One region of the Geobacter grbiciae genome, then DNA from elsewhere that is predicted to be linked to it. Evidence: riboswitches for the same ligand, from Rfam matches in the RefSeq annotation. Region 1 holds a riboswitch; the other holds the start of a gene.
What was found. A riboswitch is a leader RNA that binds a small molecule or an ion and turns the genes downstream of it on or off. The one in region 1 is predicted to bind molybdenum cofactor.
Positions count from the first base shown of each region.

Region 2: another riboswitch for molybdenum cofactor. It lies ahead of KJB29_RS12990 (aldehyde ferredoxin oxidoreductase family protein); the one in region 1 lies ahead of KJB29_RS04120 (ferredoxin).

Region 1 covers NZ_JAHDIW010000002.1:163,102-174,826, reverse strand. The annotation lists gene KJB29_RS04170 (hypothetical protein) at 1-637, opposite strand, end outside; gene KJB29_RS04165 (major coat protein) at 710-922, opposite strand; gene KJB29_RS04160 (hypothetical protein) at 1,199-1,468, opposite strand; gene KJB29_RS04155 (replication initiation factor domain-containing protein) at 1,484-2,458, opposite strand; gene trsS (radical SAM (seleno)protein TrsS) at 2,634-4,031, opposite strand; gene trsM (DVU_1556 family methyltransferase) at 4,050-4,736, opposite strand; gene KJB29_RS04140 (DVU_1557 family redox protein) at 4,760-5,242, opposite strand; gene KJB29_RS04135 (molybdopterin molybdotransferase MoeA) at 5,285-6,589, opposite strand; gene KJB29_RS04130 (4Fe-4S dicluster domain-containing protein) at 6,699-7,235, opposite strand; gene KJB29_RS04125 (aldehyde ferredoxin oxidoreductase C-terminal domain-containing protein) at 7,222-9,192, opposite strand; gene KJB29_RS04120 (ferredoxin) at 9,226-9,408, opposite strand; molybdenum cofactor riboswitch at 9,543-9,662, opposite strand; molybdenum cofactor riboswitch at 9,770-9,889, opposite strand; gene KJB29_RS04115 (DVU_1555 family C-GCAxxG-C-C protein) at 10,090-10,545, shown strand; gene KJB29_RS04110 (DVU_1553 family AMP-dependent CoA ligase) at 10,595-11,725, shown strand, end outside.
Region 2 covers NZ_JAHDIW010000010.1:116,686-135,162, reverse strand. The annotation lists gene KJB29_RS13000 (HesA/MoeB/ThiF family protein) at 1-551, opposite strand, end outside; gene KJB29_RS12995 (MoaD/ThiS family protein) at 553-777, opposite strand; gene KJB29_RS12990 (aldehyde ferredoxin oxidoreductase family protein) at 853-2,583, opposite strand; molybdenum cofactor riboswitch at 2,614-2,731, opposite strand; gene KJB29_RS12985 (iron-containing alcohol dehydrogenase) at 2,867-4,030, opposite strand; gene KJB29_RS12980 (ribbon-helix-helix protein, CopG family) at 4,543-4,767, shown strand; gene KJB29_RS12975 (hypothetical protein) at 4,891-5,100, shown strand; gene KJB29_RS12970 (DUF262 domain-containing protein) at 5,348-7,063, shown strand; gene KJB29_RS12965 (iron-containing alcohol dehydrogenase) at 7,478-8,626, shown strand; gene KJB29_RS12960 (GAF domain-containing sensor histidine kinase) at 8,639-10,297, shown strand; gene KJB29_RS12955 (sigma-54-dependent transcriptional regulator) at 10,314-11,843, shown strand; gene KJB29_RS12945 (HEPN domain-containing protein) at 12,099-12,479, opposite strand; gene KJB29_RS12940 (nucleotidyltransferase family protein) at 12,476-12,808, opposite strand; gene KJB29_RS12935 (cache domain-containing protein) at 12,854-14,875, opposite strand; gene KJB29_RS12930 (sigma-54-dependent transcriptional regulator) at 14,876-16,264, opposite strand; gene fdnG (formate dehydrogenase-N subunit alpha) at 16,542-18,477, shown strand, end outside.

The DNA.
Region 1 (11,725 bases):
AAGGTGAAGCCCCGCCAGTAATAGACGTTATATACAAAACGTTAGGAGACTCAAACGCAGCAGCATAATTAAAAGATGGGGTACCATTATACGTAGAATAAGTTGTGCCCTGTTTAAGCCCAGTAACGCGGAAAGCCTTACCCGCAGCAGTAGGATAATAATTACCAGACGATACATAAATGGTAGACCCCACAACAGAGGAAGGACTGGCCCAATTTGTCGAAGTTTCAGAAATATAGTCAGAACGAACAGAAGCAGCATAAAGCTTAGGATAACGAGACGGATTAGCTTTTACAACAGAGGCAACAGCAGACTGAGATATTGTAGCGGTAACATTACGAGTAATAGTATTGACAGTAGAGGCACCTAGAGCGATATAAGAGATAGTCATATCGCGCGCGATAGTACCAGACGGCGTAACTTTAGTGCCAGAAGCAACACGAGAACCGCCATTCTCACGGTAATAACGCTTTGCATAGACATAAGCACCACCAACGATAACAGATGACGCCAAAGCAGCAGCAGCCACACTAATAGTAATAGGGTCAACTATAGCAACAGCGTTTTTTGTGTCATAAACAAGAAACGTACAGAGAGCAACCAACGAAACAGCAATTAAGCGCAGACCTTTAAACATGCCACCACCCCCCCCCCCCGTCAGATACAAAAAAAAAGGGGGCCGAAGCCCCCTTAAAACCGCAGGGCGGTTTTACTTGGTGAAACGCTTGTACAGCTTCCACCCGATACCAGCGGCAAGAACAATGCCAGCGATAGGCATTGCCGCAGCAATAGCGGGGGTCAGTTCACCAGTTACAGCAGTACCAACGGCGGTGAAGTCAAGAACAGGAGTTGCAAGAGCGGCAGAGGCAGAAGCAGCAACGGCAACGGCAGAACCAACGACAGCAAGGAACTTTTTCGACATGATGAAACCTCCAATGTGAGTTTTAGCCCCTGTGGGGCGTGATAGCCTGACGGCCCGGAACCGTCAGGATACAAGATTTTTGAACATGAGCCAAACACGATTCAAGCCATAGGCAAAGAGCCAGACACCCATACCGATTGAAAGAGCAGCAAAGAAGTCTGCATTCATATACTTACCCCTTCCACGTAACGGCAAAAATCAGAGCACAGATGAAACCGGAGACAACAGCAGCACCAGAGTTTATTGCATCAATGACTGGCTGTAGCTGCTCCGGAGTCATGCAACGGCCTTTTTATCGACGGGAACAGCCTGAACGAAGTACAGCGAAGTACGCTCTTGAAACTTAGACACATTGACCTCAATTTCAACCATCTTTCCACAGAGCGACTTTACATAGCCAACCTGCTCCTGTTTCAGGCCAATGCGGCGAACTTCGGGATAGTCGAGGCCAAACTCGAAGACAATCAAGTTGTGAAAAACAACACCATCTTTCTTCCCGTGCTTTTCGTGAACTTCAAGACACAGACCAGTAATTTTTGCAATCATAATAAAGCCCCTTTCTTAGTGGCATAATGGAGCAGGGTTGTACCCATGCTCAAACATATCGTTGTAATCGGTTTCGCAGCAATCTATCAGTAAAGCTTCATGCTTGAGCTTGAAGGCGGCTTCTTCTATCGCTTCTTCGAAGACAGTGTCGAAGCCACTCACGGCAATCCGAAGAACTTTCATTGCTGCGGCAGCGCCGAGACAGTACCGGAACAGGTTTCCAAGGTCGGGATTTTTCCGCACCAACTTGGGGCGCTTATCATCAAACCTCGAAAACATGGCAAGCCAGAGAGGACAAGCGACAGACTTCTTTTTATTGTGACGCGTCTTTGCCACTGACTCAGCAGATGAAGCAACGTAGAACATAGGGCGGATATAGGAAGCGAAGAGGGAAGCCAGAGAAGCGACCAGGCCAATACCTTCCGCATATTTCAAAAGTTGCGAGTAGGCGACTTTTGCAACGTCCCCCCTAAGTTGCAGTTCAAAACGGGTCCAATCGGCGTACCCCTCCCGCTGTCCCGGAGCAATGCCTTGCTCACTGGCTTTATCGTATATTCGAAGTCGGGCGTCACTTTTGGGAGAACCGACATAGAGAGTCTGGCCCGGAGCCTCCCGAGTAAACCCCACAAATCCAGTGATATGCCGTGCCGTTCCGCCGAATGCACCCCGTAGAAGACACCCCCGGACATCCTCAACAGTGTAAGCACCGTCAAAGGAATCAAAGGCGATATCAAGGCGGGTCACTTTCGCATGGTCGGGGAGGGACAGGACGTCAAACATATCGCAGCCACGGCCAGAGAGTTGGACATGGACATCGGGGCGGTCAGGGGAATAAAGAACGGTACAACCGGGGGCAACGTAGGAAAAGAGATAGCCATAAAGACCTTTCTCTTTTGACTTAAGGTCGAAACCGTGAAGGAGTTTGAACGCTTCCGGCAGATGACCGTAAGGGAGCGTGAAGGAGAGAAAATCAACTTGATACCCGTTCACCGAACACCCCCGAGAGAGGGAGCAACGGCACCGGAGAAGCAGCAAACAAAACACCGTTCAGGCGAGGATGAACAACCGAAACAAGACGGAAAAGGCCGGAAAACCGCCGTATGGCGTACTTTACATAATATATCTTATGGGACGTAAACCATGAGGTAATTGCCGCCGTGCCAGGTCATCGGCGGTAAAGGCTCCTTCCGTCCCTGCTGGTCAGGTTATAGGCACAGAATGGCACCAGCAGGCCATCGGGAGACACAACCGATATGCAGCACCCCCTGAGGCGCTCCAGATCCAGGTTTTCCGCATCCTGAAATGCCATGGCAGAGATGGTGAAACTCCTGGTGGCGACATCCCTGAGAAAGCTATCCAGATCAATGGCCCCTTCGACCCGGACCGGGTTTGATCTGCCCGACTCACAACAATCGGTCTGCTCCGATTCTCTGGGATTGCCGCAGCATGATGCGGCTGAGGGAAGCTTCCAGCGGCGCGACACGGTATCCACGGTCCTCCTGATTCCCCCGCTGCCACAGTTGGTCGTGCAGCAGGAATCGCCCCCCATCGCCCCGAGGGAGCGCAGCCCGCCGTCGGCCGAGTAGAGATATGTGGCGTGAAAGGAACAGTGGGCATGTTCCCCGCCGGGAGGAGAGAAATCGGCTAGCCTGAGCAGTCCGTCGGTCTGCTCTTCGAGACACCCCATCAGTTCGGGTAAAGTGAAGCGGTTGCCGCAGCCCTGCTCAGGGAAACGGCCAAAATAGCTGACAGGCTGGAAGTGAATCCCCCGCACGATTGGGGCCAATTGAAGGGCCTGCCGCACGATGGCGCCGACGGCATGGCTGTTCACTCCGCTCACGATTGTCGGGACCAGGATCACGCCGAGGCCGGCCTCGCCGGCATGCCTGACGGCCCGGAGCTTCTGCTCCAGAAGCGGACTTCCCCTCAAGGTGCGGTAGATGCCGTCGTCGACCCCGTCGAACTGGAGAAAGACTGCCGAAAGCCCCGCCGACCGCAACCGGGCGGCATAATTCCCGTCGGCGGCAAGGCGCAGGCCGTTGGTATTGAGCTGGATAAAGGAAAAACCGATCCGCCGCGCCGCTGCCACGATCTCCGGCAGATCGTCCCGCAGTGTGGGCTCTCCGCCGGACAACTGGAGATTGCACGGCCCAGCCGCTGCCATGGCCCGTTCTAGCAGCCAGGTGATCCTGTCCAGGGAGGTATCCACGGAATCCTTTCGGCCGGAATCGGCAAAACAGACGGCGCACTGCAGGTTGCACCGGTCAGTCACCTCCAGTAGCACCGAACAGGGCATCTGTGCATGGGCACTGCAGAGGCCGCAGTCGAACGGGCACCCCTGCTCGACGGTCCCGTAGCAGAGCTCGGGGTGGACGGGCGGCTTCGGTCTCCGCCACTCGGCCAGTGACGGCTTTCCGCGCCAGATAAGGGTCCTGAACGAACCGTGCTCGTCGCACTCCTTGACCTGGAAGACCTCGTCACCCAGCACTTGTCGTGTCGCCGCTATCCTTTTCAGGCAGACGGGGCAGATGCTTTCGGTTTCACCCAGATTCACTGTTTCCATGACACTATCCTTTATCTGTTACGGAAGCGGGTCTTCAGCCTTTCGGGCCACCATGAGGAAATAGCCGAGGCCCCCACGGGCCGCCTCCCCTTTCCTCTCCGTACCACCCTTCCACGCATCCGGCAGGCATTCGCCGGCCAGGATCATGCGGACCGCGAATTCCTTCAGCAAACGGTCGTGGGTTTCCCACCGAAGGAGAGTGAAGCCATTGCCGGCCACCGCGTCAAGGAGTTTCTCGCGGGTGAGAAGCCCACCGGCCTGTTCTGCCCCATTGTCTCCAGCCGTGCTGAAAACGTCGCTCACTACCAGATACCCGCCGTCCTTCACGACCCGCGCAAACTCCCGGAGGGGAGCCGACCGGTCAGGGAGGACGGAAAGGACGCATTCACACAGAAGGAGATCGACGGTGGCGCTCCGGAGGGGGATCGTTGCAGCCTCCCCCCGGATAAGGCGGGCCGTTTCGAGGCGGGGGGCGGTACCCCCGAGAAGGGGCTCCGACGGGTCGAGCCCCACCAGGCGGCGGAAACCGGTCCGTTCCAGGTGATACAGGGTTCCGCCGGCACCGCAGCCGACATCGGCAATCAGGGAATCGGCGGAAAGGTTGCAGACCTCCAGTGCCCGGTCTGTAAGCGCGGTCCCCCCTGGCCGTAGGCACGGACCCACGGTGCGACAGAGCTCCAACCAGTTGAGTGCGGTACCGTTCATCGGTTCACCGTGCCGCCGGAAAGTTACTTGTCTTCCAGCGCCTGTTCTGCCGCGGCCAGCTTCCCGGTTGCCAACTCCTCAGTGACAAGGATGAAGCCGCACCCGGAGCAGGCCGGAAGAGTGATGGGAAATATGGACTGCATGTACTGGAGCCTGACAGTTTGCTCCTCCAGGGGGGCCTGGCACTGATTGCAGAGCCATTCGCTGCCGCTGCCGGATTTTACCCACTCCTGCGTGCTCCCGCTGGACTTCATCGCCATCCGGTGGGAATACGCGGTGACCAGCCGATAGTCATCACCGGTCCGGACATACTCTGCCCAGTAGGTGACCGCTTTGGGGCGATGGAAGGCGAGAAAATGGCCGGTGGCAGAGTTGAGCAGCTTCCTGCTGGTGGTCTCGGCATGAAGGATGACCTTCTGCGCATCCTCCCTCAGGATCGAGCGGTCCTCCATGAGACGCTCGACCTCCCCGGGTATCTGCAAACTGATCTGCTCATACGCGTTCATCTGGCGGTCCCCCATCCTGTCGCATGATATCTGCCCCCTTCCCTAACGGGTTGCCACCCGCACCCTTCTCTCGAAGGTCTCCCCCTCTTCCGACACACGGTCATCAGGTACGCAACCGGCAGTGAGGTTCGGTTCTTCCAGCAGGACCAGGTCACCGCGCAGCAGATGTACCTCCACCTCTTCCCCTGCCGCCACCACCGACGGTCCTTCGGGGAGGATGACAATGGCATTGGCCCGTTGGATGGTACTCAGCCGGCACGCCTTGTGGTTTCCGACCGTGGTGGCCATGTAGCGGCCGTTCTCCGCTTCTACCCGGACCGACTGGCAATGGACCCGGCCGGGCTCCTTGCGGATATCTTCCCGCAGCCGTGCCTTGAGGTTCGGCCTGACCGTCCGGCGATGCCCCATCAGCCTGAGCAGCCCCGGTCTGACGAATTCCTCGAACGTGACCATGGTCGACAACGGATTGCCGGGAAGGGAGAAGACCGGGATCCCGTCCTTCATGCCGAAGGCCTTGGGTCCGCCCGACTTCATGTCAATCTTTCCGAGCATCTGCCTGACCCCCACCTCAACCAGCACATCCCGCACGAGGTCCCGGGCTCCTGCCGAGACGCCGGCCGTAGTGATCAGCGCATCGGCCTTCAGTCCCGTCTGAAGCTGCTCTTTCAGGCTTTCCCGGTTGTCACGACCTATGCAGAGGAGAATCGGCTCGGCGCCGATCTCCCTGAGAGCCGCAGCCAGATACTGGGCATTGCTGTTGATGATGCGTCCGTTTGACGGATGCTCTCCCAGTTCGATCAACTCATCGCCGGTGGAGAGCACCGCCACCCGCGCCTTCCGGTAGACCGGCACCACCGCTTGGCCGAATGAGGCCAGCAAGCCTATCTCCTGCGCCTGAATGACCGTCCCCTCCGTCAGCACCAGGTCGCCGCCTGTCAGATCCTCACCCCGGAAGCGGATATGCTGCCGGCGACGGACCGGCGCCATGACCGTCACCATGCCGTCCGTCTCCAGGGTATCCTCCCCCGGCACCACCGCATCGCAGTTGTGGGGGACAGGTGCACCGGTCATGATCCGGACGGCGCACCCCCCCAGAACCGGCTCCGACACATTGCATCCGGCCGGAATAAAGCCGGTAATCCGTAGGGTGGTCCCCTCGCCCGTGCAGTCCGCACTTCTTAGGGCGAATCCGTCCCTCGCCGAATTGTCGAAAAGCGGCAAATCCCACGGTGCCGCCACATCCCTGGCCAGGACCCTCCCCAGGGCGGACTGCAGGTCGACACGCTCCACTCCGAGCGGAGTTATGTTATCAAGAATAATCCGGAGGGTTTCCTCTGAGTCTGGCATCTCACCTTCTCCACAATCCGTTCAGCTTCCATGATGGACGCATGTTGTGGTCCCCCCGGCAGGGCCGGGGGGACTATCATGCTACCCGTTCTTGCGCCCGGAAGTAGTATCACTTCTTCGACATTCGGGCAACCGTATCCATTACCTTGTCGAAACCATGTTTTCGCACCAGCGATTCCAGACCGACCTCCATCTCGGTCACCGTCGTTTGTATATCCTTCTCATCCACTTCCACTTCCCGTTCTTCGTAGACCAGGGCATCGACCAGGCACCACTTGACACATACCGGCTCGTCTTCGCCGTCGCACATGTCGCATTTCAGGGGCAGACCCGAATCCGGTTCCTTGAAGAGGTCCCGGGAGGGGCAGGCGGCACGGCAGGAGTCGCACTCGTTGTATTCCTTGCCGTCGATGATGTACTTGTTCCGCCCCATGCACTCGGATTCGGTGTACTCGCCGGCAAAGACCGGCATCCAGATGTCCTCGAGACGGTTGGTGATGACCTGGATGCGCGACCGTGCCGGGTTGTTGCTGCTGTACGGCGGAACCGCGTGGAAGGCGGAGCACATGATTTCGCAGGTCCGGCAGCCGTTGCACTTGTCGGCATCAACCGTGATCGTCCTGACTTTCCGTTTAATTTTGGCCATTTTTCAAGATCCCCCTCTTTTCCAGGTCGTCGGCGACATAGCCCAGGTCCAGTTCTTCCAGCTTTTCCCGTGTGGGAATGCCGTCGTGGTTCCATCCCTTGTACGTGTAATAGGTGGAAAGAAGCTGCTCTTCCAGTTCGGGGAAGCGTTTCTTCCAGTGGTCAGCGGGCGGCTTTTCGTCAACTCTCCTGATACCCAGCCTGTTGTTGTAGGCTCGGTGCAGGTTCCGGCTCCTGTTGGCAATCTGCTTCAGCCCTGACTCGTCCAGATCCAGGCCGGTAGCCGCGGAGATTATTTTCGGGTAGTTGTGGATGTGATAGGGCGGCTTCAGGCAGAAGGACGACATGCCGCAGCACATCCCCACGGCGTCATCGATGTTGTGCATCATCTCCATCCAGTCCACGATTTCAGAGCACATGTCCGGTGTCGGGAAGTAGGGAATCGACTTCTCCCCCCTCAGTTCCCAGTCCAGCACGATCTGCTTGAACTTTTCGTCGGGAATCTGGGGCCAGTCGCGGACGAATTCCTCCCGCTGCTCCATGGTTGGGAAGGCCGATTGGGGCCACTGTCCTTCCATCTGGGTGATGCTGATCTTCTCGTTGGTGGAATACATGAGGAAATAGAGCGGATCCAGGGTCCCGAGCTTGACCGGGAGCTGCTCGTGCTTCTTGATGGTGTTGTGATCGAAGGCTTCCGCACCGTTGCCGATCTTGCGGGCTGCGAAATAGACGCCGTCGGCCAGGATATCGCCAATCCCCTCACGACGTGCGACCCGGTCGAGGAGCCAGAAGAATCTCCCTTCCTTGTCGGACGGACACCCCTTGAAGTCCTTGTCAGTGAGAATGCCGGCTTCATAGAGCTCAACGGCAAAGGCAAGAATCTGGGGCGTCGAGAAGGAATCAACCCCGTACTCGGTGGCGCGCTGGAGGATCTTCCAGGAGAAATCAAGGTCATCCACATAAGCCGCCATGGCATAGGTGAGCTTGCCGAAGCATTTCGCCATATACCGTGGGGTATCCTTGTGGGAAATAAGCGCCCCGCAATGGGTCGGACAGTTGTAACAGCTGATCAGACGCTTTACTGCGCCATGCTGTGACTTTGACCATGACTCGTCGATCTCTTCGGTCCAGAAGTCCCTTCTCCGGGTCCGGGCATTGCCCCAGGCGAAGTTCTCCGTATGCCATTTTTCATCGGTATGGAGCATCTCCTGGGGCGACCCGATGCCGGAAAGGATGGTCATGACGTCCTTAATGGGGTTGGCCCATCGGTACTTGATATAATCCGTCACCCCCTGCAACTCTTTCATGAACTCTTCCGGCCGGGCAAGGAAGACATCGCCGGTGCCGCGGACAGCCACGGCCTTGATCTTCTTGTCGCCCATGATCGCGCCGCCGCCGAGTCGGCTGGCGCTTGAGCGGGATTGCTCAATGGAAGCCGTAAAGACCCGGTTCTCACCGGCGATACCGATGGCAGCCACCTGGGCTTTCGGATCGTTCAGCTCCTTCCGGATGAGTTCCTGGGTCTCAACCGCCCCCCTCCCCTTCAGATGCGACGCATCACGCAGCTCCACCTTGTTATTGGAGACGTACAGATAGACCCAGTCGGGCGACTTGTTCTTGAAGATGATCTTGTCGTAGCCGGCATACTTCAGCTCGGCCGCGAAAAACCCCCCCATCATCGGATAGGCCAGCGTGCCCGATTGGGGCGAAATGAAAGAAACAACGGTGCGGTTGGCGCTAAACACCGGCGTGCCGTTCAGCAGGCCGGTACTAAATACCAGCAGATTTTCGGGATCGAATGCCCTGGTTTCCGGCGGTACCCTGTCCCAGTGGAGCTTGACGCTTGTTCCCAACCCCCCGAGATGGAGCTCCATCAGCCTGGGATCGGTTGCGACCCGTTCGATGTTCCCCTTCGCCAGGTCGACTTCCAGATAATATCCTGCCTCTGCGTATCTCATTTTTCCTCCTTTTTCCCGATGTACACCCTGTGTCTAATTTTCTATGCGGAGGCAGGTCTGTAGCGAATGCTGGCAGAATCCCCCGCACGCTTCCCCGATGCAGGCCCCGGGACGTCCCAGATGCTCTCTCATCACCTCGGGTTCCAGCGCCACCCGTTCGATAGTTCCCGTTGCCAGATTGATTTCCAGATAACATCCGACCTCTTCGTATTTCATATCCTCCTCCTCTCACCACTTGTTGTCGTAATCCGGCATCATCACACCGGACACGTTGGTACGCGGTCTATCCCGCAAAAAAAACAAAAGGGGCGCTCTCTGGATAGAAAGGCCCCTGAACGTCGCGGACATACCTCCGCGTCGCTGGGTCCCCTTTGCATAAGGAAGGCAACGCCGTTTCCAGCGATACCCATAGGCCGGACCGCCCTGGGGATGTTCCCTTTAGGCGCCGCGGCTCGGAGACGGTTTTAAATTTTTTCAAGTCCCGCTTCCCGCCGACAGCCCGCACTAGAGCCTCGGAGGGAAAAAACAAAAGGGGCGCTCTCCTGGATAGAAAGGCCCCTGAACGTCGCGGACATACCTCCGCGTCGCTGGGTCCCCTTTGCATAAGGAAGGCAACGCCGTTTCCAGCGATACCCATAGGCCGGACCGCCCTGGGGATGTTCCCTTTAGGCGCCGCAGCTCGGAGACGGTTTTAAATTTTCGCGGTGCAAAGCATCTGCCGCACCCTGTTACTACAACTCCACCATAAGCTCACGCTTATTTGCGTAAATTAGTACTACATTACTATTTTACTTGTCAAACAAAAAATTCTCGCTTAGTGTGCAAATATCTGTAAGGTGCCTTGTCTGCCCAAGAATGACAACAGGCCAAAAAAAGATTCACCTGGAGAACAACACCATGAACGACCAGTCAGTGAACACGATCACCTTCGATGGCCCCTATCTCGACATTTTGCTCATGAAGCATCAAGGGCTCTGTTGCAGCCAGATCGTGGTCAAGCTGGTGTTGCGCGACCTGGGTCGAGACAACCCGGACCTGGTCAGGTCGATGGCGGCCCTCTGCAACGGTTTTTACGCCGGCGTCACCTGCGGGGTGCTCACCGGTGCGTCATGCGCGTTGTCACTGGCACTGGATGGTTCGAGGGAGCGGGAGAGGCAGGACTCGGAGTTTCCCCTGCTGCTGGCTGAATTGTGGGACTGGTTCTCGGTCAAGGCTGAAAAAGAGTACGGCGGGATCAACTGCGACGAGATCCTGAAGGCGAGCCCCGACAAGCGGGCCTGCTCGGACCTGCTGCTGGCAACCATGGAGAAACTCCAGTCGATACTGGCGACCGTGGGCGGTACAGGTCAATGACCACTCCGTTACCACCTGTGAAACAAGCATGGAAGAAAGGGGTGCCGCGATGAATAGGACGCCGCTGGAGGGGTGGATACGGGACAAGCTGCTTCTGCCCGGCACGCAGGCACTAACGCGGAGCGACCTTGAGACGTTTCAAGTACGAAAACTGCGGGAGGTGGTCACCTATGCCCAGACAAAGAGCCCCTTCTACCGGAACCTTCTCGCCGAAGTCGATGACCTGGACGTGAAGGATCTGCAGGCATTCAGCCGCCTCCCCTTCACGACGCCGGACGACGTGAGAACCCAGGGGATGCGGATGCTCTGCACCTCCCAGGACGAAATCGAACGGGTGGTCACCCTGCAAACCTCAGGGACCAGCGGCGAGGCAAAGCGGATATTTTTCACGGCAGAAGACCTGGAGCTGACGGTCGATTTCTTCCATCACGGCATGGCGACCATGGTCGCTGCCGGGGCAACCGTCATCATCTTTCTGCCCGGCGAACGACCCGACAGCGTTGGTGACCTGCTGGCGCGGGGATTGAGACGGCTGGGGGTGAGGCCGGTAACCTTTGGCCCGGTACGGGACCCGATAGCGGCACGGGCGGAGATTATGCGCCACCCCTCCCCTTGCCTGGTGGGGATACCGACCCAGATTCTTTCTCTGGCCCGTGGTGAGGGTGGCGAGGCGATTCCACGGGGCTGGGTGGAGAGCGTCCTTCTTTCAACGGACTACGTGCCCACGGCGATCGTGGAGGAACTGAAGCAGAACTGGGGCTGCCGGGTCTTCACCCACTACGGCATGACGGAAACCGGGCTGGGGGGAGGCGTGGAGTGTGAGGCAAGGGACGGCTACCATCTGCGCGAGGCCGACCTGTATACGGAAATCGTCGACCCGGCCACAGGCCGGCCGGTAGCCGATGGCGAGTTCGGGGAAGTGGTCTTCACGACCCTCACCCGAAGCGGGATGCCGCTCGTGAGGTACCGGACCGGGGATCTGGCGAGGATGATGCCGGAATCCTGCCCCTGCGGCACGGTGCTGAAACGTCTCGGGAGGGTGCAGGGACGAATCGGGGCGACCGTGAGGCTCAGGGATGGGGCAAGCATCGCCATGGCAACTCTGGACGAGGCGTTGTTTCCGATTCCCGGACTGCTGAACTTTACGGCCGAAATCGCCGATAACGGCGGCCGGGATCAA
Region 2 (18,477 bases), on a different contig from region 1:
AGGGGAATGGAAAGCCCTCGGCAGCATTCCGCCAGTTCAAGGCGTGTGGCGATGCTGTCCAGGCCGTCCATCACCACGTCGGACCCCGCCAGTATCCCCTGGCCGTTTTCGCGGGAGAACGCAATCTGAAGGGGGGTGACGACGACCGCCGGGTTGACCTCGGCCACGCGGGCCGCCGCGACCGCTGCTTTCGGCTTTCCGAGAAGGGCAGGGGAGGAAAGGATCTGGCGGTTCAGGTTGTGCTCCTCGAAGATGTCGGGGTCCACTACCACGAGGTTTCCCACCCCGAGGCGGGCCAGTTCCTCGATCAGGTACCCTCCGAGGCCGCCGCTGCCGATGATGACCGCACAGCTACGGCAGAGGCGGAGCTGGTTGTCGACGGTGATGGTCCGGCGGTTGCGCTGGTAGCGAGCCGGCATGATGCCCCGTTCGAGGGCCGCCTCTTCCACACGGCCGAGGGTGAGGCCGAACCGCTCGGCGGCCTCCACCTGGGCAGTCCAGGGGAAAAGGCCCCCTGGCGCCGCTGCCGTGATGAAGTCGTACAGCTCCATCTTACCCCCCTCCCACGAGGGGGAACAGCGACAGGGTATCCCCCTCGAACAGCCGATGGTCCAGTTTGGCGTGCCGGCTGTTGACCAGGACGATGCCCACGTCCTTTTCCGGGATCTTCAGTTCGCCGGCGATGTCCGCCGGGGTAATCCCATCCCGGTATTTATAGGTGCCCGCGGCGAAACGCCCGACACGGAACATGGCGAACAGTTTTACGGTGATCTCCATTGCGCTTCTCCCCCACGGCCCCTTGGCCTTGCCTTGGTAAAGGGCGCGGACACGGGAGGTGTCCGCGCCGGCGTTTCAGAAGTTCCAGAATTCGTCGATCTCGGCGTCGCTGAAATCCCAGACGGCGTTGTGGGGCGCCACCGGCTCGGTCTTGAAGAACTCCGGCAGGCGGTCGTGCTCACTGGTAAATCCGGCCGCGATGTTGAACTGCCGCTCGGTCTTCAGGATATATTTCCCCAGGTTGGTCACGTCGTCGCCGGTGAGGCTGATGCCGAAACGGGCGTTGATCATGTCGATCAAGGCCGGCAGGCACTCGGGGATATCAAGGGCCGGGAAGGCGACGAAGATGCACATCCCCGTGGAATCCACCGCTGCCGTGGCGATCTGGAGGTTGCGGGAAAGCTCCACCTGGCCGTCCTTCTTCAGCGGGTCCACGAACCCCCCCACGTTGAGGATGTTGGTGGCGATGGTGTAGCCGGCGGTGTGGTCGGCCCCCATGGTGCTGGTGGCGTAGGTGATGCCGATCCCCTTCACCGACCGGGGGTCGTAGGCCGGAATCCCCTGGTTCTTAACCACCGGTACCCGGGTGACGCCGTAGGCCTTGCCCACGGAGCCCGCTCCGCCGCCGAGGATGCGGCCCAGCGCGGTACCCTTGGCGATTTCTTCTTCGAGCAGCCGGATGATCCCTTTACCGTCGCCGAAGGGGAGAATGCCCGCCTCCATGGCAACGCCGAACATGACGGCGGTCTCGATGGAGTCGATGCCGATGTCGTCCATGAGGTTGTCGGCCCTGGCAATATCATCCAGGTTGTCAACGCAGCAGTCGGCGCCGAGCCCCCAGATGGTCTCGTACTCGAAGCCGGAGGTGACGTATTTCCCCTCCTTGTCGTGGTAGACCTGGGAGCACTGGATGATGCAACCGGCGTGGCAGCCGTGCTTGTGCTTGCCCCCCCGGGCGACGATGGTCTCGTGCAAGGTCTCGCCGGAGATCTTGTCGTGGCTGTCGAACTGCCCTGCGGTGAAGTTCCGGGTCGGCAGCCCTCCCGCCTCGTGGAGGATGTTGACCAGGACGTTGGTGCCATAGGTGGGGAGACCTTCGCCGCTCACGGGGTGGTCCAGGAGCGCCTTGGCAAAGGCCCGGGAGGCGGTCCTGAATTTCTCCGGATCGGCGATCGGAACCTTGGGGGCCCCCTCGTCGTTGATGGAGATGAACTTGATCTTCTTGGAGCCCATGACGGCCCCCACCCCCCCGCGGCCGTGGCTGCGGATCTTGCTGTCCGGGTCTTTGACGGAGATGTTGGCTGCGGTCATCTTCAGCTCGCCGGCCGGGCCGATGGTGAGGATGCCGGTCTTCTTCCCGAGGCGGGCCTCAAGGGCCTCGATGACGGCGAAATTCCCTTTCCCCACCAGTTCCGCTTCTTCCTGAACGGTCACCCCGTCCATGGAGACGTGGAGGCTGTACCAGGCATCGGCCTTGGGGATTCCCTCGATGATCAGCGCCTTGATGCCAAGGCGGGCGAGCATCTGGGCCGCGGTGCCTCCGGCGTTGCTCTCCTTGATGGTGCCGGTCAGGGGGCTCTTGGCCCCGGCCGAGAGGCGGCCCGAGTTGGCGGCCGGCGTTCCGGTAAGGAGTCCCGGGGCGAAGACAAGTTTGTTGCTGGGGCCCAGGGGGTGACAGGTGGGGGGGACCTCTGCGGCAACGATGGTCGAGGTCAGGCCGCGGCCGCCAAGCCCCGCCCATTCAGCGGGGACCGCCTCGATCCTGGTGCTCAGGTCGGCCATGTTTACGCGGATTATCTTATCCATGAACTGATTGCTCCCTTTCTATAGATAGCGTTTCTCATTGATGGTTCTCCTTTCCGAAAGGGAGGCGCCGCCGTTTCCGGCGGCACCCGGTGGCCCTGGGCCGTGAGGTTTCCCTGTTAGGCCGGGAGGCTCGGAGAGTGTTGGTTGTTATCTGCAACTATTACGGGTGTCGAATTCGTGCAAGGCCAAGGCGTCCGAGTGATGCCGCGGAGGCGTAGCAGCGCTACGCCGCACAAGAGCATCGCGAAGGGCAACGCCGGGATTGCGCGAAAGCGGCAGCCGTCTACATCGCCGCTTTGAAGATGCCGATCACTTGCTCCAAGGTCGCCTTGCGCGGGTTGGTCAGCTGGCAGGCGTCTTTCTTGGCGTTCTCGGCCATGACCTTCAGGTCCCCTTCTTTCACGTTCAGCTCCTTGAGGCCGGCCGGGATGCCGATGGCCGCCGAGAGCTTGCGGATGGCGGCAATGGCCTTGGCGGCGGCATCCAGGGGGGCAAGGCCGGTGATGTCTTCGCCCAGGGCCACGGCGATGTCGGCGTACCGCTTCGGGCAGGCGATGGCGTTGAATTCGGAAACCGCCGGCAGCAGGATGGCGTTGCAGACCCCGTGGGGAAGGTTGTAGAAGCCCCCCAGCTGGTGGGCCATGGAGTGGACGTAGCCGAGGCTCGCGTTGTTGAACGCCATGCCGGCCAGGTACTCGGCGTAGGCCATCCGGTCCCGGGCTTCCAGGTTGTCGCCATTGGCCACGGCCGGGCTCAGGTACTCGGCGATCAGCTTGATGGCCTGGAGGGCGCAGGCGTCGGTGATGGGGGTGGCGATGGTGGAGACGTAGGCCTCGACCGCGTGGGTGAGGGCGTCCATGCCGGTGGCGGCGGTGAGGGGCGCGGGCTTGCCGAGCATGAGGACCGGGTCGTTGATGGCGATGTTCGGGGTGCAGCGCCAGTCGACAATGGCCATCTTCACGTGGGTGTCAGTGTTGGTGATGATGCAGAAGCGGGTCATCTCCGAGGCGGTGCCGGCGGTGGTGTTGATGGCGACGAAGGGGGGCATCGGCTTCGTGGATTTGTTAACCCCTTCGAAATCGCGGATGTGGCCGCCGTTGCCGATCACGAGGCCCACCCCCTTGGCGCAGTCGTGGGAGCTGCCGCCGCCGAGGGAGATGATGGAGTCGCAGCCGTTCTCCTGATAGACCTTGACGCCGTCGTGGACGTTGGTGTCGGTGGGGTTCGGCTCGGCGCCGTCGAAGATGACGACCGCGACGCCGGCGGCTTCCACCTGCTCCTTGATCTGGTCGGCCATCCCCATGGCCGAGATCCCCTTGTCGGTCACCAGGAGCGCCTTCCGGGCGCCCAGCGCCTTTACCTGCGCGCCGGTCTCCTTGGAAGAGCCGACCCCCATGAGCGTAACGGTGGGAATAAAGAATCCGAAAGTCTGATCTGCCAGTGCCATGTGTACTTCCTCCTTGTTGGTGTGTGGCGTTCTGCCACTGCGGTGAAAACTTTCTCTGTTCAACCTGTCAGTTGTCATACGGTTTTTTAGAACGGCTGTTTGGGACTAAGGCAAGCCGCATACCAAATTTGGAGGGGGAGGGGATAGGCGGTGGTAATTAATTGAATTCACAGCAACAATTGAATTTTGAGGTTAGCTTTGATGGGCAAATCGGGGATGTGGCTCTACGTTAACGCTGTTCTGAATTGGTGCAGGCTCGCGTTCTGTTCTGGAACGGTTGTGATGTTGTGGAACACCACGCCCCCCCTGTCCTCTCCCTGGTGCTCCCTTTGGTCGTTCGCCGGCAGCAAATTAGAAAAGCCTCGGCAGTCGCCGGCTTGGCTCCATTTTCGCCGGAAACCGGCCCCTGTCCCGTGGGGCTATTGGTACTGAACTTGCCACTACCTGTCGCAGGTTGTCTGAGAAAAACCGGCGAGGCCGGATGCAGTCATTTCATGGTCAGGAGGTGAATAATGGGAAAACCGGTCAGCGTGAACCCCAAGCCGACGGTCATATCGGTACGGGTCACCGACGATCAGATGGAGGAGATCCGGCGGCTCATGGAAAAGAAGAAAATGAGCGCCTCGGATATCATGCGCGAGGCGTTCTGTTCATTCGTGGAAAATGCGGAACAAAGGCGAATGGATGCTATCCGGGCTGCGGCTCTGAAGTACACCGAAGCCCGCGGGGAGGCTTGATCCGGAACATGCCGCCGACCCGGTTTCTGAAAAAAACCGCTCCTGTCTGCTTCGTGCCGACGGAGCGGTTTTTTTGTGGGCTGTTGTGGTGTACACTGATGCCAGACGACAAGGGAGGTTCCCATGCTGCTGGAACAATTGGTTGAACAGGCCGCGCAGCCTCCGAAGTACGACTGGGATGCCTACTATCGCTGGCTGTTCAGCACCCTCGCCGGCCGGGAAGTCACCAGCTTTGCTTTCTGGCAGTGCCCCCACTGTCTCACCATCAACGTTTTCCTCCCGGCGCAGCGGTACGGGAAGTGCCGCGGGTGCGACCTGATTTATCTTCCCTAGCGTAACCCCCTGGCAGCATCTTGAAGGCATGTAACAAACATGTTATGAGATGAGTATGTAAATACGCCCAGGCGGTCGGTTGTGGGCTGGAGTCTGTCTTGTACCGGACGAGGCAGTTAAGGCTAGCTGATAATGGAGAAAAAGGGGGGCGCCCTTAACGTGAAAGATTAGACATCCTGCACCAGGGTGGGGACTTTCAAAATGCGCTCGAGAAGGATCTGGGCTGGATGCCGGGGAGGAGCAAGATATGTCCGCGATGAACTTCAATACTGCAAACCAGACTTTTCGTCAGTTGTTGGGAAATGGCCTTGTCTATCGGGTACCACCCTTCCAGCGCGACTACTCCTGGGGCGAAGATGAGTGGGACGATTTATGGCAGGATATGCTTGGCCTGCTTGATGCCGACGGTGAGCCTGCCCATTACATGGGGTATCTGGTGTTGCAGTCTCCGGACAGTAAGCGTTTTGATATCATCGACGGACAGCAGCGCCTGACAACCATCAGTGTCATGATCCTGGCCGCGCTTGGCCACTTGAAAGACCTGGTGGCAGCGGACGTTGATCCGGACAAGAACCAGCGGCGCAGGGATAATCTGCAGAACAGCTATATCGGCTATGTGGACCCGGTTTCCCTGGTGCCCCGCTCAAAACTCGAACTTAACCGCCATAACAACCGCTTTTATCAAACCTATCTGGTGCCGTTGGAATCCCTGCCGCAACGCGGCTTGAACGCATCGGAACATCAACTGCGCAAGGCATTCATCTGGTTCAAGGACAAGGTCAAGGGGTATGCCGGGCAAAAAGTAGACAGCGGTGAAAAACTGGCTTCCTTTATCGACAGCCTGGTGGATAAGCTCTTTTTTACGGTAATCACAGTCACCGACGAACTGAATGCCTTCAAGGTGTTTGAAACCCTCAATGCCCGTGGCGTTCGGCTATCGGCAACAGACCTGCTCAAAAACTACTTGTTCTCGGTGATCAGTTCCGGCGATTCGCACGAAACGGAACTGAAAGCTCTGGAAGAGCGCTGGGAGCGTATCGTAGGACTGCTGGGGAGTGAGAGTTTCCCGGAGTTTCTACGGGTCTACTGGAACAGCAAAAACCGGCTGGTGCGAAAAGCCGATCTGTTCAAGACAATTCGCCGCAAGATCAATACCCGTGAGCAGGCATTCGAACTGCTGCGCGGGCTGGATAGCAGCGCGGAAGTGTATGCCGCTTTGCGGGATCCCCAGAAACCATTCTGGAATGATGACGAATACCAGGCGTTACAACAACTGCTGATGTTCAATGTACGCCAGCCGCTGGCCATGTTGTTGGCGTGTTATGAGCGGTTCGCCGCAACGGATCGAATAACATTCACCAGGATACTTCGGGCAGTCGCGGTCATTTCTTTCCGTTACAACGTAATCTGCAACCTGCAGACGCATGATCAGGAACGCACTTACAACGAAGCGGCCTGGAAGATTACTGACGGCTCTCTCGGTTCGACACCGGCGGTATTGAACGTCCTGAAAGAGATTTATCCTGACGACCGTCAATTCAAGGCAGCATTCGCTGAGAAGGAATTGCGGACTACCAACACCAGGAACCGCAAGGTTGTCCGCTACATACTGTTCCAGATAGAGCGGCAGCAATCAGGGCAGGATTTCGATTTTGAAAGCGCGACCTATAATCTCGAACATGTTTTGCCTGAAAGCCCTTCGGAAGTCTGGTCATACATTGAAGAGGCAAAGCAGGACAGGCTGATATACCGCCTTGGCAACATGACCCCGTTGGAGGCGAAGGAAAACCGGCAGCTGGGCAATGGAGAGTATGAAAAGAAGCGGGAAATCTACGCGACCAGTGATTTCCAGATAACAAAGGCGATTGCCGAGCATTACGACGAGTGGAATGAAAGCAAAATCCAGGCACGCCAGATTCGTCTTGCAGAGGTGGCATCATCGATATGGCGGGTTGATTTCTGATTCCTTAACTCCCCTTCCTTCAAACTCCCCCCTTCGAAAAGTTCGAAAAGCCCGTGGCCGAAAGCGGGCTTTTCTGTCTGATGAGGATTTCGATGATTCCATGTCCACCTTACAAGGCCGCAAAGTAGCCAGGCAGCCGTTTTCTCATTTTCGATTTGCACCTGGGCAGCCAGGACACATATTCCATAACTACTGAATCGAAGGGACGCGAGGCATCAGTCCACCCAGAAGATATTCTTCGTACCATCCTGGAACGCAATGCGCTAAAATGGAACAATAGACATGGTTCCAAAATGGAACAATGTTGGCGAGCCGTTGCGGGCATTGTGCCGTAAACGTTCAGTTGGCGGGTTTTGCACGGGAATTGCACCTGTATACGGCTGTAAACGTATCGTTCCCCGTGAAGGAGACACTGTGAACATCAGCAAATTCGTGGCGCCGGAGATCATCTTCGGCCAGGGTTCCCTGAGCCAGATCGGCGAGAGCGCCGCCCGGATCGGCGCCTCCAAGGTGTTTCTGGTCAGCGACGAGGATGTGATCAACGCCGGCTGGGTTGACAAGGCGCTCCATTACCTCCATGCCGTCGGCCTGGAAACGGAAATCTATTCGTCCCTCACCTCCAATCCGAAGGATTTCGAGGTGTCGGAGGGGGCAAGGCACTACCTGGCCTCGGGGTGCGACGCCATCGTCGCCGTCGGTGGGGGGAGCCCCACCGACGTGGCCAAGGCAGTGGCCATCCTTGCCAGCAACGGGGGGGAGTTGCGCGACTACGAGGGGATTAACAGGATTTCCCGGCCGCTCCCGCCGATGGTGATCGCTCCCTCCACCGCCGGAGCCGGTTCCGAGGTGAGCCAGTTCGCCATCATCGTCGACACCGAGCGGAAGCTGAAGATGTCCATCATCTCCAAATCCCTGGTGCCGGATATCGCCATCGTCGATCCGGAGCTTCTCAGGACCAAGGACGCGAAGCTGGCGGCCGCCACCGGCATGGATGCCCTCACCCACGGCATCGAGTCTTACGTCTCCCTGGCGGCTACCCCCCTGACCGACATCCACGCCTGCAAGGCGATCCAGCTCATCGCGGCCAACCTGCGCCGGGCGGTGGCCGACCGGGGTGACATGGAGGCCAACACCAACATGGCCATGGCGAGCCTGACGGCGGGCATCGCCTTCTCCAACGCCATCCTTGGCGCCACCCACGCCATGACCCACCAGGTGGACGGCCTCCTGGACCAGCACCACGGCGAGGCCAACGCCTCGATCCTCCCCCATGTCATGGAGTTCAATCTCCCGGCCTGCCCGGAGCGGTTCAAGCATATCGCCTGGTCCCTGGGGAAGGACGTGCGCAACACCGGCGCGGAGGAGGGAGCCTGGCTGGCCATCGAAGGTATCCGCGAGTTGATCGCCGACATCGGTCTTGCCAAGGGGCTCGGCGCCATGGGGCTGCGGGAGGAGTTCATACCGCTGTTGAGCCGCAACGCCTTGAACGATGCCTGCCTGGTGACCAACCCCCGCAATGCGACGGTGGAGGACATCGAGAAAATATTTCGCAAGGCGATGTAACAGGGAAAAGCCATGGAAAACAGGGAAAAACTCCTTGAGCAGCTGACCGGGGTCGACTCCTCCAAGCTCAACTACTATATCGAGCTGAAAAAGCGCAACCAGGAGATCCTCAAGCAGAACAGCCGCCTGGAGATCCTCCAGCAGCTGACGCGCGACATCAACATCGACATGTCCATGGAGGATATCCTCGAACGGGCGTTCACCAAGTTTCCCCAGACCCTTCCCTGCGATTTTCTCGGTCTCGTGAGGGTCCGTGACGGCGAGTTGCGGCTCATGGCCCTGATGCCGCGGGATTTCTGCAGAATCGACAATTTCCCTGCCCACTCACCGACGCTGAACGTTATCAGTAACAGGAAGGCCGGGATTTACAACCTGACGCCGGAAGAACTCAGTCACATTCAGATCAATCCCAACTATCCGGGGCCGCTCCGGTCCCTGGCGATTGCGCCGATGTTCCAGCGCGACGAGGTGATCGGCGCCCTCATTGTCGCCAGCATCATCGACGGCGCCTACAACGAGGCGGATCTCAGCTTTGTCCAGCATCTGGCCGACCAGCTCTCCATCAGTATCCAGAACGCCCGGCTCTACAAGCAGGTCTCGCGGGCCAAGAAGGAGTGGGAGGAGACCTTCCTGGCGGTTACTGACCCGATTTTCCTGGTGGACACCGACTACAACGTCCTGCTTCACAACAATCGGCTTTCTCCGGCAATGAGCGGATTCTGGAACCAGGCGGTGAGCAACAAGTGCTTTGCCAGGCTCCACGGCCGCACCCATCCCTGCGAGAACTGCCCCATCAAGGAGGTCCAGCGGACCGGGAAACCGGTTTTCCAGCGCTGGCAGACCGACGCGGGGCTGCTCCTCGATATTTCCTACTACCCGGTGTTCAACGAAGAGAAGCAGCTGTTGGCCGTGACGATCATCATCAAGGATGTCACCGACAAGACCAAGATGGAGGCGCAGTTGGTCCAGACGGCAAAGCTGGCGGCCCTCGGAGAGATGACGGCCGGGGTGGCCCACGAGCTGAACAGCCCCATGACCGTCATCATCGGCACGGCGCAGCTACTCCTCAGGGAGCTCCAGCAGGATGCCCAGTACGACCGGGCCGAGGTGCTGGAAGACATAGTCAATTCGGGCCTGCGCTGCAAACGGATCATCCAGAACCTGCTGACCTTCTCCCGGCAGAATCAGCCGCCGGTAACGGACATCGACTTGAATGCCGAGGTGGAGCGGGTTCTGAGCATGATCCAGTACCAGATCAACCGGAACCAGATCAAAATTGTCGAGCAGCTTGCCCCCTTCCTGCCGCGGCTTACCGCCAACGGCTCCCAGATCCAGCAGGTGCTGACCAACCTGCTGATCAACGCCCGGGATGCGCTCGGGGAGGTCGACCGCAAGGAGAAGGTCATCACGGTGGCGACGGCGCTGCTGGTGAAGGACCGGAAGAAGTGGGCCGTCCTCAGCGTGAGGGACAACGGCGTCGGCATCGCCCCGGAGAACCTGTCGAAGATTTTTACCCCCTTTTACACGAGCAAGGAGGCGACCAAGGGGACTGGCCTCGGTCTCTCGGTCAGCCTGGGGATTGCCGAGTCCCATAACGGCACCATCGAGGTGGAGAGCCGGCTTGGGGAGGGGAGCACCTTTTCGCTGCTCCTTCCCATAGAGCAGCAGTGATCAAAACGGAGAGAGAATGTCACAGATCAAGGTATTGATTATCGATGACGAGGCGGATGTCTGCACCTTTTTCCGCCGCCTGCTGACCAGAAAAGGGTATGACGTTGTCACGGCGTCGAAGGAGCCGGAAGCGATGCGGGCCATCGAAGAGCACCGCTTCACCGTGGCCATGGTGGACCTGAAGCTGCCGGATACCGACGGACTGACCCTTCTGCAGGCAATCAAGGCCCGGCAGCCCGCCTGCGAAGTCATCATCATGACTGGCTACAGCACCATCAAGACGGCAGTCGCGGCCATGCAGCTGGGTGCCTACGAATATCTGGAAAAGCCCTTTGATGACATCGACGAAGTCGAGACCCTGATCGAGAAGGCCGCCAGCCACGGGTTCAACCTCCAGCAGGGGAGCGCCGCCGCCGAAGAGTGGGCCGAGGTGGCCCGGGCCGTCGGTTTCCAGGTGGGGGCATCCCCGGGCATGAGGCGGCTCGTATCCGTGGCCCACAAGATCGCCACCAAGAATGTCACCGTGCTGATCCAGGGAAGTACCGGCACCGGAAAAGAGGTCCTGGCCCGATTCATCCACTCCGCCTCGGGGCGGGCGGATCAGGCGTTCATTCCGGTCAACTGCGGTGCCCTGCCGGAGAACCTCCTGGAAAGCGAGCTCTTCGGCCACGAGAAAGGGGCCTTCACCGGCGCGGCCCAGCCCCGTCGCGGCATCTTCGAACTGGCCAACCGCGGCACCCTGTTCCTCGATGAAATCGGCGATGCCAGTCCGCAAATTCAGGTGAAACTGCTGCGGGTGCTGGAAACCGGCGAGTTCATGCGGGTGGGGGGTGAAAAACCCATCAAGACCGACGTGAGGGTGATCGCCGCCACCAACGTGGACCTGGAGCAGGCCATCCGGGAGAAGACGTTCCGCGAGGATCTCTACTACCGGCTCAACGTGGTCCGGCTCGAAATCCCGCCGCTCCGCTCCCGTTCCGAGGATATTCCCCAACTGGCGGAGCACTTTGTCCGTCAGCTCAACGCAGCGCTGCGGATTTCACCCCCGGCGCTGCGGCTTCTGCAGGGGTACGGGTGGCCGGGCAACATCCGCCAGCTTGCCAACGTCATCCGGCGCGCCGTGGTCATGTGCGCCGGCGACACCATCCTTCCCGAGCACCTGGAGAGCACCTTGCTGAACAGCGCAGCCTTGGCCGCCGACACCCTTTCTCCCCTGTTCCCGCAAGTCGGGGAGGGGGATGTCTCCCTATCCCCGGAGCGGCTCTGGCGAACCGACGTCAGCGTAGATGAGCTGCGGAAGCTGGGTGCCGATGAGCTGCAGCGGATGCTCGATTCCCTGCGGGCGCTTGAAAGGAGGCTGATCACAGCCATGGGGGGAGAAGGGGGCGGGTCTGCGCGGCGGTGTCTCAAGGATACCGAGGAGGAAACCATCAGGCAGGCACTGGAACAGTACCGGTGGAACATCACCGAGACGGCGAAGGTCCTGGGCATCGGCAGGAACACCCTCTACCGCAAGATCAAAGAGTACGGGCTGGGGAGTTCCTGAATGGTCGGCGGTGGGTGTGCGAAGTTGCGGGAAGAGAAGGCGGGCGGGTCCGGGCGCTACAGGAGCATCCGGGTTTCGATAAACGGCGTCTCCGGCTTGCGCCGATGGTTTATGAATTCATTGTACTCGGTCAGATAATCAAGCCAGAGGTCGGCATCAACGATTCCATTCCTCATCCACGGCGGCTGCCTCAAGGCGGCTGCTGCGGCCTACTTCATTTCTTCACGAGCCTTCGGGCTGAGCATGATAGCTGGTCTATTCGTCGCTTAAATAGTTGGTTACGACGGCGAGCAGTTCTTTTGCCTCTTCGATCGTTTGCCGCGCCTTTTCCTCGCTGACGGAATGAATGATTCCGTAGTCCCCAGCATTGCGAAGGTCGAATGCATTGAGCAGATACCGGTGAAAGCGGCTGTCGAATGTGCCGGCCTTCACAAACTCCTTGCCAAAGGCTGCTATGACCGCCGAGTGCTTGGAAAAGCTCATGTCTCGACTCAACAGCAGCGCTTCAATAGCATAGAACATCGCATAGTACGCACGGCCAGCGGCAAAATCCACGTACTGCTCGCGCATGAGGGTTTCTGCGGCCCCGATGCTTTGCGCTGATTTGTCGAGCAATTCGCGAACCGAGTTGATCATAACGGTACCCCTTCCCTGCGGGCGTTAAGAATAAGAGGGGTTTTCTTGGAGAGGTATGTGTCGTAGTCCATCGGAATAACGGAAACGACGGTATCATGCTTAAGGGAAAGTTCACAGATTGCGGGGAAGTAGCGGTCGTGCTCCATTGCTGGATTGTTGACGTTATCCAGCAGGAGGAGAAGGTCTATGTCGGATCCCTCCGAGAAATCCCCGCGGGCGTATGAGCCGAAGAGGATGATCTCCTTCAGCCGTTGGGCATAAATGGCGCTCAACATGCCCTTGGTTTCTTCAAGGATCTTTTCGATTTTCAGAGGGAGTCTTTTTGCCATTTTGTTCCTCGTTTTTTAATATCTTAGGCCAGATATGGAGGGCCGTCAACGGTCTGAGAGGGCGATGGCATTTTTCTGCTCCCCCTGCTTCAGTGGCAGCACCACCCGGAAGGTGCTCCCCGCTCCCACAACGCTCTCCACCTGGATATTCCCCCCGTGATCCCTGACGATGCCGTAGGAAACCGCGAGGCCGAGGCCGGTCCCGTCGTTGCGGGTGGTGAAGAAGGGGCTGAAGATTTTCTTGAGGTTTTCGGGGGGGATGCCGGCCCCCGTGTCCTCCACGGCAACGGTGCAGGTTTCTCCGGCGCTGTCGCGGGAGGTGCTTACCGTGAGAGTTCCCCCCTCCTTCATGGCCTGGATGGCGTTGAGGATCAGGTTGGTGAAGACCTGGCGGAGCTGGTCGCCGTCTCCTTCCAGAAGGGGGATGTCGGCGGCGTAGTCCCGTCGGATGTCGATGCCGGCAAGGGGAATCTGGTGCCCCACCTGCTTGAGGATCTCATCCAGGAGCCTGTTGACCTCCACCGTTCCCAGTTCCTTCTTCTGCTGGCGGGCGAACTTGAGGAGGCTCCCCACGATCCGCTCCACCCGTCCCGTCTGCTGGGCGATGGTGTCCACCTCCTCCCGGCTCGGGTCGTCCTCGGGGATCGCCATCTGGAGCAGCTCCGTGTTCCCCCGGATGATCGCCAGGGGGTTGTTGATCTCGTGGGCCACGCCGGCGGCCAGCATGCCGATGTCGGCCAGCTTTGCCGCCCTGACCAGGTCCTCCTGGGTCTTCACAAGAAGGAGGTTCTTTTCCTCCAGCTGGGCCGTGCGGTCCAGCACCTTCTGCTCCAGGTCCCGGTTCAGCTTCCGGATGTCCTCCTCCCGCTGGGCGAGGGTTCTGGTCATCTGGGCGAACTCCCCTGCCAGGTCGCCGATCTCGTCGCGGGTCTGGATGGTTATGGCACTGTCGCGTTCGCCGGCGGTGATCCGGCGGGCTGCGTTTTCCAGTTCCTTGATGGGGCGGGCGAGGCGCGAGGCGATGAAGCTCGAAATGGCCAGCCCGATGAGGGAGCCGCAGAGGAGGACCACCCCGAAGATGAGGGATATCTCCCGTTTCATCTCCAGGAAGGGGCGTTCCATGACCCCCACGTAGAGGGATCCCACCGGCTTCCCCTGGAGGTTCAGGATCGGCTCGTAGGCGGAGTAGTACCAGTCGTTCACCACAAAGGCCCGTCCCACCCATTTCTCGCGGGCCAGGAGGACCCGGTTGTAGACCTCCTCCGAGAGCCTCGTGCCGATGGCCCGCCGTTCCGGCGAAAGGAGGACGTTGGTGGCTATCCGCAAGTCCCCCAGGAAGATGGTGGCGGTTCCCACGTCCTCCCCCTGGTAGCTCACCGCTTCGAAGACGATCTTCTTGATCCGGTCCACCAGGGTGTTGTTGCCGTTGAGGAGAACTCCTCCGTAGAGGGCACCCGCGACCGTCCCGGCCTGGTCCCGCACCGGCACCGATACCACCATGGCCATGCCGGAGCGCTCCACGGACTCGTCCCGCTGGCGGGCGTGGAGGGTGGGGAGGATCTGGATGGACGCCTTGGCGGCCAGCTCTTTCCCTTCTTTCACCAGTTCCCCGGGGGGGATCACCTCGGTGCCGGCGATGTGCTCGCCCTGCAACGCCCGGGAGACGATCTGGTCGTTGATCTTGCTGTCGCCGAAGGCCCCGTGGTTGCTGGCCCGGAAGACGACCCGGCCCGACCGGTCCACGGCGGTGAGGAAGTCGAGCCCTTCGCTGGCCATCCGCGGTGAGAGGAGGTTGTTGAGGGTCGCGCGGTCCCCCTGGGAGATAATCATGGAGGTGAAGGGGTTGGTGGCGGTGAACTTGACCACGTCCCGGATGTGGTCAAGTTCGCTCTGGTAGACGGCCCGGGCCGAGTTCAGGTCGGTGCGGACCTTTTCCTGGGCCTGGGTCACGATCCGGGAGTTGATGATGGAGATGCCGATGACCCAGCAGATGACCGAGGCCACGAAGAGGGGGATGAGGGTGGCGAAGGTGAGCTTGAGGCGGATGGGGAAGCGCTTCGGTCCCATTCAGTCGTCCAGGGTTCCGGAGATCCCTTGGCCGGGGATGGCGAGGGCATACTCCACGATCTTGCGGTCGAGGGTCTTGCGGGAGATGCCGAGGATCTCCGCCGTGCGGCTCTTGTGGAAGCCTGTCTGGCGCAAGACCCGCTCGATGTGCTCCCGCTCCATCTCCTCCAGGGAAACGAGCAGGTTGTCCGGCCGGAGAAGTGGCGCATCCTCCCGGGGGCGGATGGGGAGGACTTCGGGAGTGACCAGGTCGCCCCGGGTGAGGATGGCGGCCCGCTCGACGACGTTTTCCAGCTCCCGCACGTTGCCGGGCCAGCGGTACCCCTGGAGGGACTGGAGCGCCTCGGGCGTGAACCCGCGGATATTCTTCCGGATGCGGCGGGCATACTTGGCAAGGAAGTGCATGGCCAGGGGCTCGATGTCCTCGCGCCGCTCCCGCAGAGGGGGGAGGGCGATGGTGATGACGTTGAGCCGGTAGTAGAGGTCCTCCCGGAATCGTCCGGCCGCGACCTCCTTGGCCAGATCCTTGTTGGTGGCGGCCACGAAGCGGATGTCGACGCTCTTGGGCTTGGTGGCCCCCACGGGGATGAACTCCCGCTCCTGGATGACCCGCAGCAGCTTCGCCTGAACCGCGGCGGAGACATCGCCGATCTCGTCCAGGAAGAGGGTGCCGCCGTCGGCCTCCTCCAGGAGCCCCTTCTGGGTGGTGATGGCGCCGGTGAAGGCACCGCGCACGTGGCCGAAGAGCTGGCTCTCCAGGAGCGTGTCAGACAGGGCCGCACAGTTGATGGAGAGAAAGCGCCGCCCCTTGCGCTGGCTGTTCACGTGGATCGCGCCCGCGATAAGCTCCTTGCCGGTACCCGATTCGCCGAGGACCAGGATGTTGGCGTCGCTGCCGGCCACCTGGACCGTGAGGTCGTAGACCTCCCGGAACTTCGCGCTGGTGAAGACGATGTTGTCGGGGATGTCGGGGCGGGAGAGCTCCTCCTTCAGCACCCGGTTCTCCTTCATGAGGAGGTCCAGTTGGAGGGCGTTCTCCATGAGGCCGAGGATCTTCTCCTTGGGGAACGGCTTGGTGACGTAGTCGTAGGCCCCCAGCTTGATCGCCTCCACGGCCGCGTCGATGGTGCCGAAGGCGGTCATCACCACCACCGGCATGGCCGGCCGGAGCTTCTTCACCCGCTTCAGCACCTCGATCCCGTCCATGTCCGGCATCCGCACGTCCTGAAGGAGGATGTCGGCATCACCCTCCGTTCCCCCCTCAATACGTGCCAGAAGGCTCGTTCCGTCGGCAAAGGTTTCCACATCGTACTCCTTGGCCAGGAACATCTTCTGGAGGTAGCGCCTGATCCCTTCCTCGTCGTCGCAAATGAGAATGCGTGCTTTCATGATGATTTTCCGTGCCCGCCGATGCCGTTCGTTTCATTAGTTTTTAGTATGTCTACATGGACAAAATGATACAGACGCGGCCAGGATTCCGCAAGACAAGATTCCACACGGTATGTTCCTGTTGCCGTGAAAAATCTGTGAATTCCAATTATTCCAGTGTGTTGTCGATAATGTAGACGTGTAAACGGTATTGGCACGGAGGTTGCCCTTGTGAGCCCGTTGTCACATTCAACGCAACGGGCTCCATGGCCCGATCTCTTCGAAGGGGGTTTGTGAAATGGGAATTTCACGCAGGCAGTTTCTGCAGCGGGGGGCACTGGCCGGCGCGGCCATCGCGCTCTCCGGCAAGCCGGGGGAGGCGAGCGTCGATGCTCCCGAGCTCCGGACCAAGGGGCTGAAGACCACGACCACCATCTGTCCGTTCTGCTCGGTTGGGTGCGGCCTGATCGTCCACACCAAGGACGGCAGGGTGGTGAACGCCGAAGGTGACCCGCAGCACCCGATCAACCAGGGGGCGCTCTGTCCCAAGGGGGGCGCGCTCTTCCAGATCGCCAACAACGAGAACCGGCTCCAGAAGGTGAAGTACCGGGCGCCCGGCTCCGACACATGGGAAGAGAAGAGCTGGGACTGGGCCCTTGACCGGATCGCCCAGCGGATGAAGGAAACCCGCGACAAGTCCTTCAAGAAGACTGAGCTCAACAAGAAGGACAACAAAGAGTACGTGGTGAACCGCACCGATGGCATGGCCTTCTTCGGCGGCGCCGGTCTTGATAACGAAGAGTGCTACCTCTGGACCAAATTCGCCCGCGCCATGGGGGTGGGGCAGCTCGAACACCAGGCCCGACTTTGACACTCGTCAACGGTCGCCGGTCTGGCGGCTTCATTCGGTCGTGGTGCCATGACCAACCATTGGATTGACCTGAAGAACTCCGACGTAATCCTGGCCATCGGCTGCAACCCGGCCGAGAACCACCCTGTTTCGTTCAAGTGGATCGAGCAGGCGCTCGACAGCGGCGCCAAGCTCATTGCCGTCGATCCGCGCTATACACGCACGGCCTCCAAGTCGGACATCTACGCCCAGATCCGTCCGGGGACCGACATCGCCTTCCTGGGGGGGATAATCAACTTCGCCCTCCAGAACAACATGATCCACGAGGAGTACGTCCGCGAGTACACCAACGCCACGTTCATCGTCTCGGAGCAGTTCGACTTCCAGGACGGCATGTTCTGCGCCTTCGACGATCAGGAGAAGACCTACGACCTCAAGTCCTGGGCCTACGCCACCACCGCCGACGGCAAGCCCAAGCGGGACATGGGCATGAAGGATCCCAAGTCCGTCTACCAACTCCTGAAGAACCACTACCGGCGCTATGATGTGGACACCGTCTGCGCCATCACCGGCACGAAAAAGGAAGACTACCTCAAGGTGGCCAAGGCGTTCTGCGGCACCGGTCGCGCCGACAAGGCGGGGACCATCCTCTACGCCATGGGGATCACCCAGTCGACCCACGGCAGCCAGAACGTCCGGGCCGTGGCGCTCCTCCAGATGCTGCTGGGGAACATCGGCATCGCCGGCGGCGGCGTGAACGCCTTGCGGGGCGAGTCCAACGTCCAGGGCTCCACCGACTACGGGCTCCTCTTCCACATCCTCCCCGGCTACCTCAAGTCGCCGGAGTTCGACAACGTGGACCTGAAGGCCTACAACGAGAAGTGGACCCCCAAGACCAAGGACCCCAAGAGCGCCAACTGGTGGGGGAACACCCCCAAGTACATCACGAGCCTCCTCAAGGCCTGGTACGGCGAGAACGCCACGGCCGAGAACGACTTCTGCTACGACTACCTCCCCAAGCGGTCGGGGAACTACTCCTACGTGAAGATCATGGAGAAGATGGGGAAGGGAGAACTGGAAGGGCTCGTCTGCATGGGGATGAACCCGGCCGTGGGGGGCCCCGATTCCGGCAAGGCCCGGGAGGCCCTTGGCAAGCTCAAGTGGCTCGTCACCGCCGACCTCTGGGAGACCGAGAGCTCCATCTTCTGGAAGCGTCCCGGCGTCGACCCGAAGTCGATCCAGACCGAGGTCTTCATGTTGCCGGCCGCCTCCTCCATCGAGAAGGAAGGCTCCATCTCCAACTCGGGCCGCTGGGCCCAGTGGCGCTACGCCGCCGTCCACCCGCTGGGTGATTCCCGCAGCGACCTCCACATCATCGACGAGT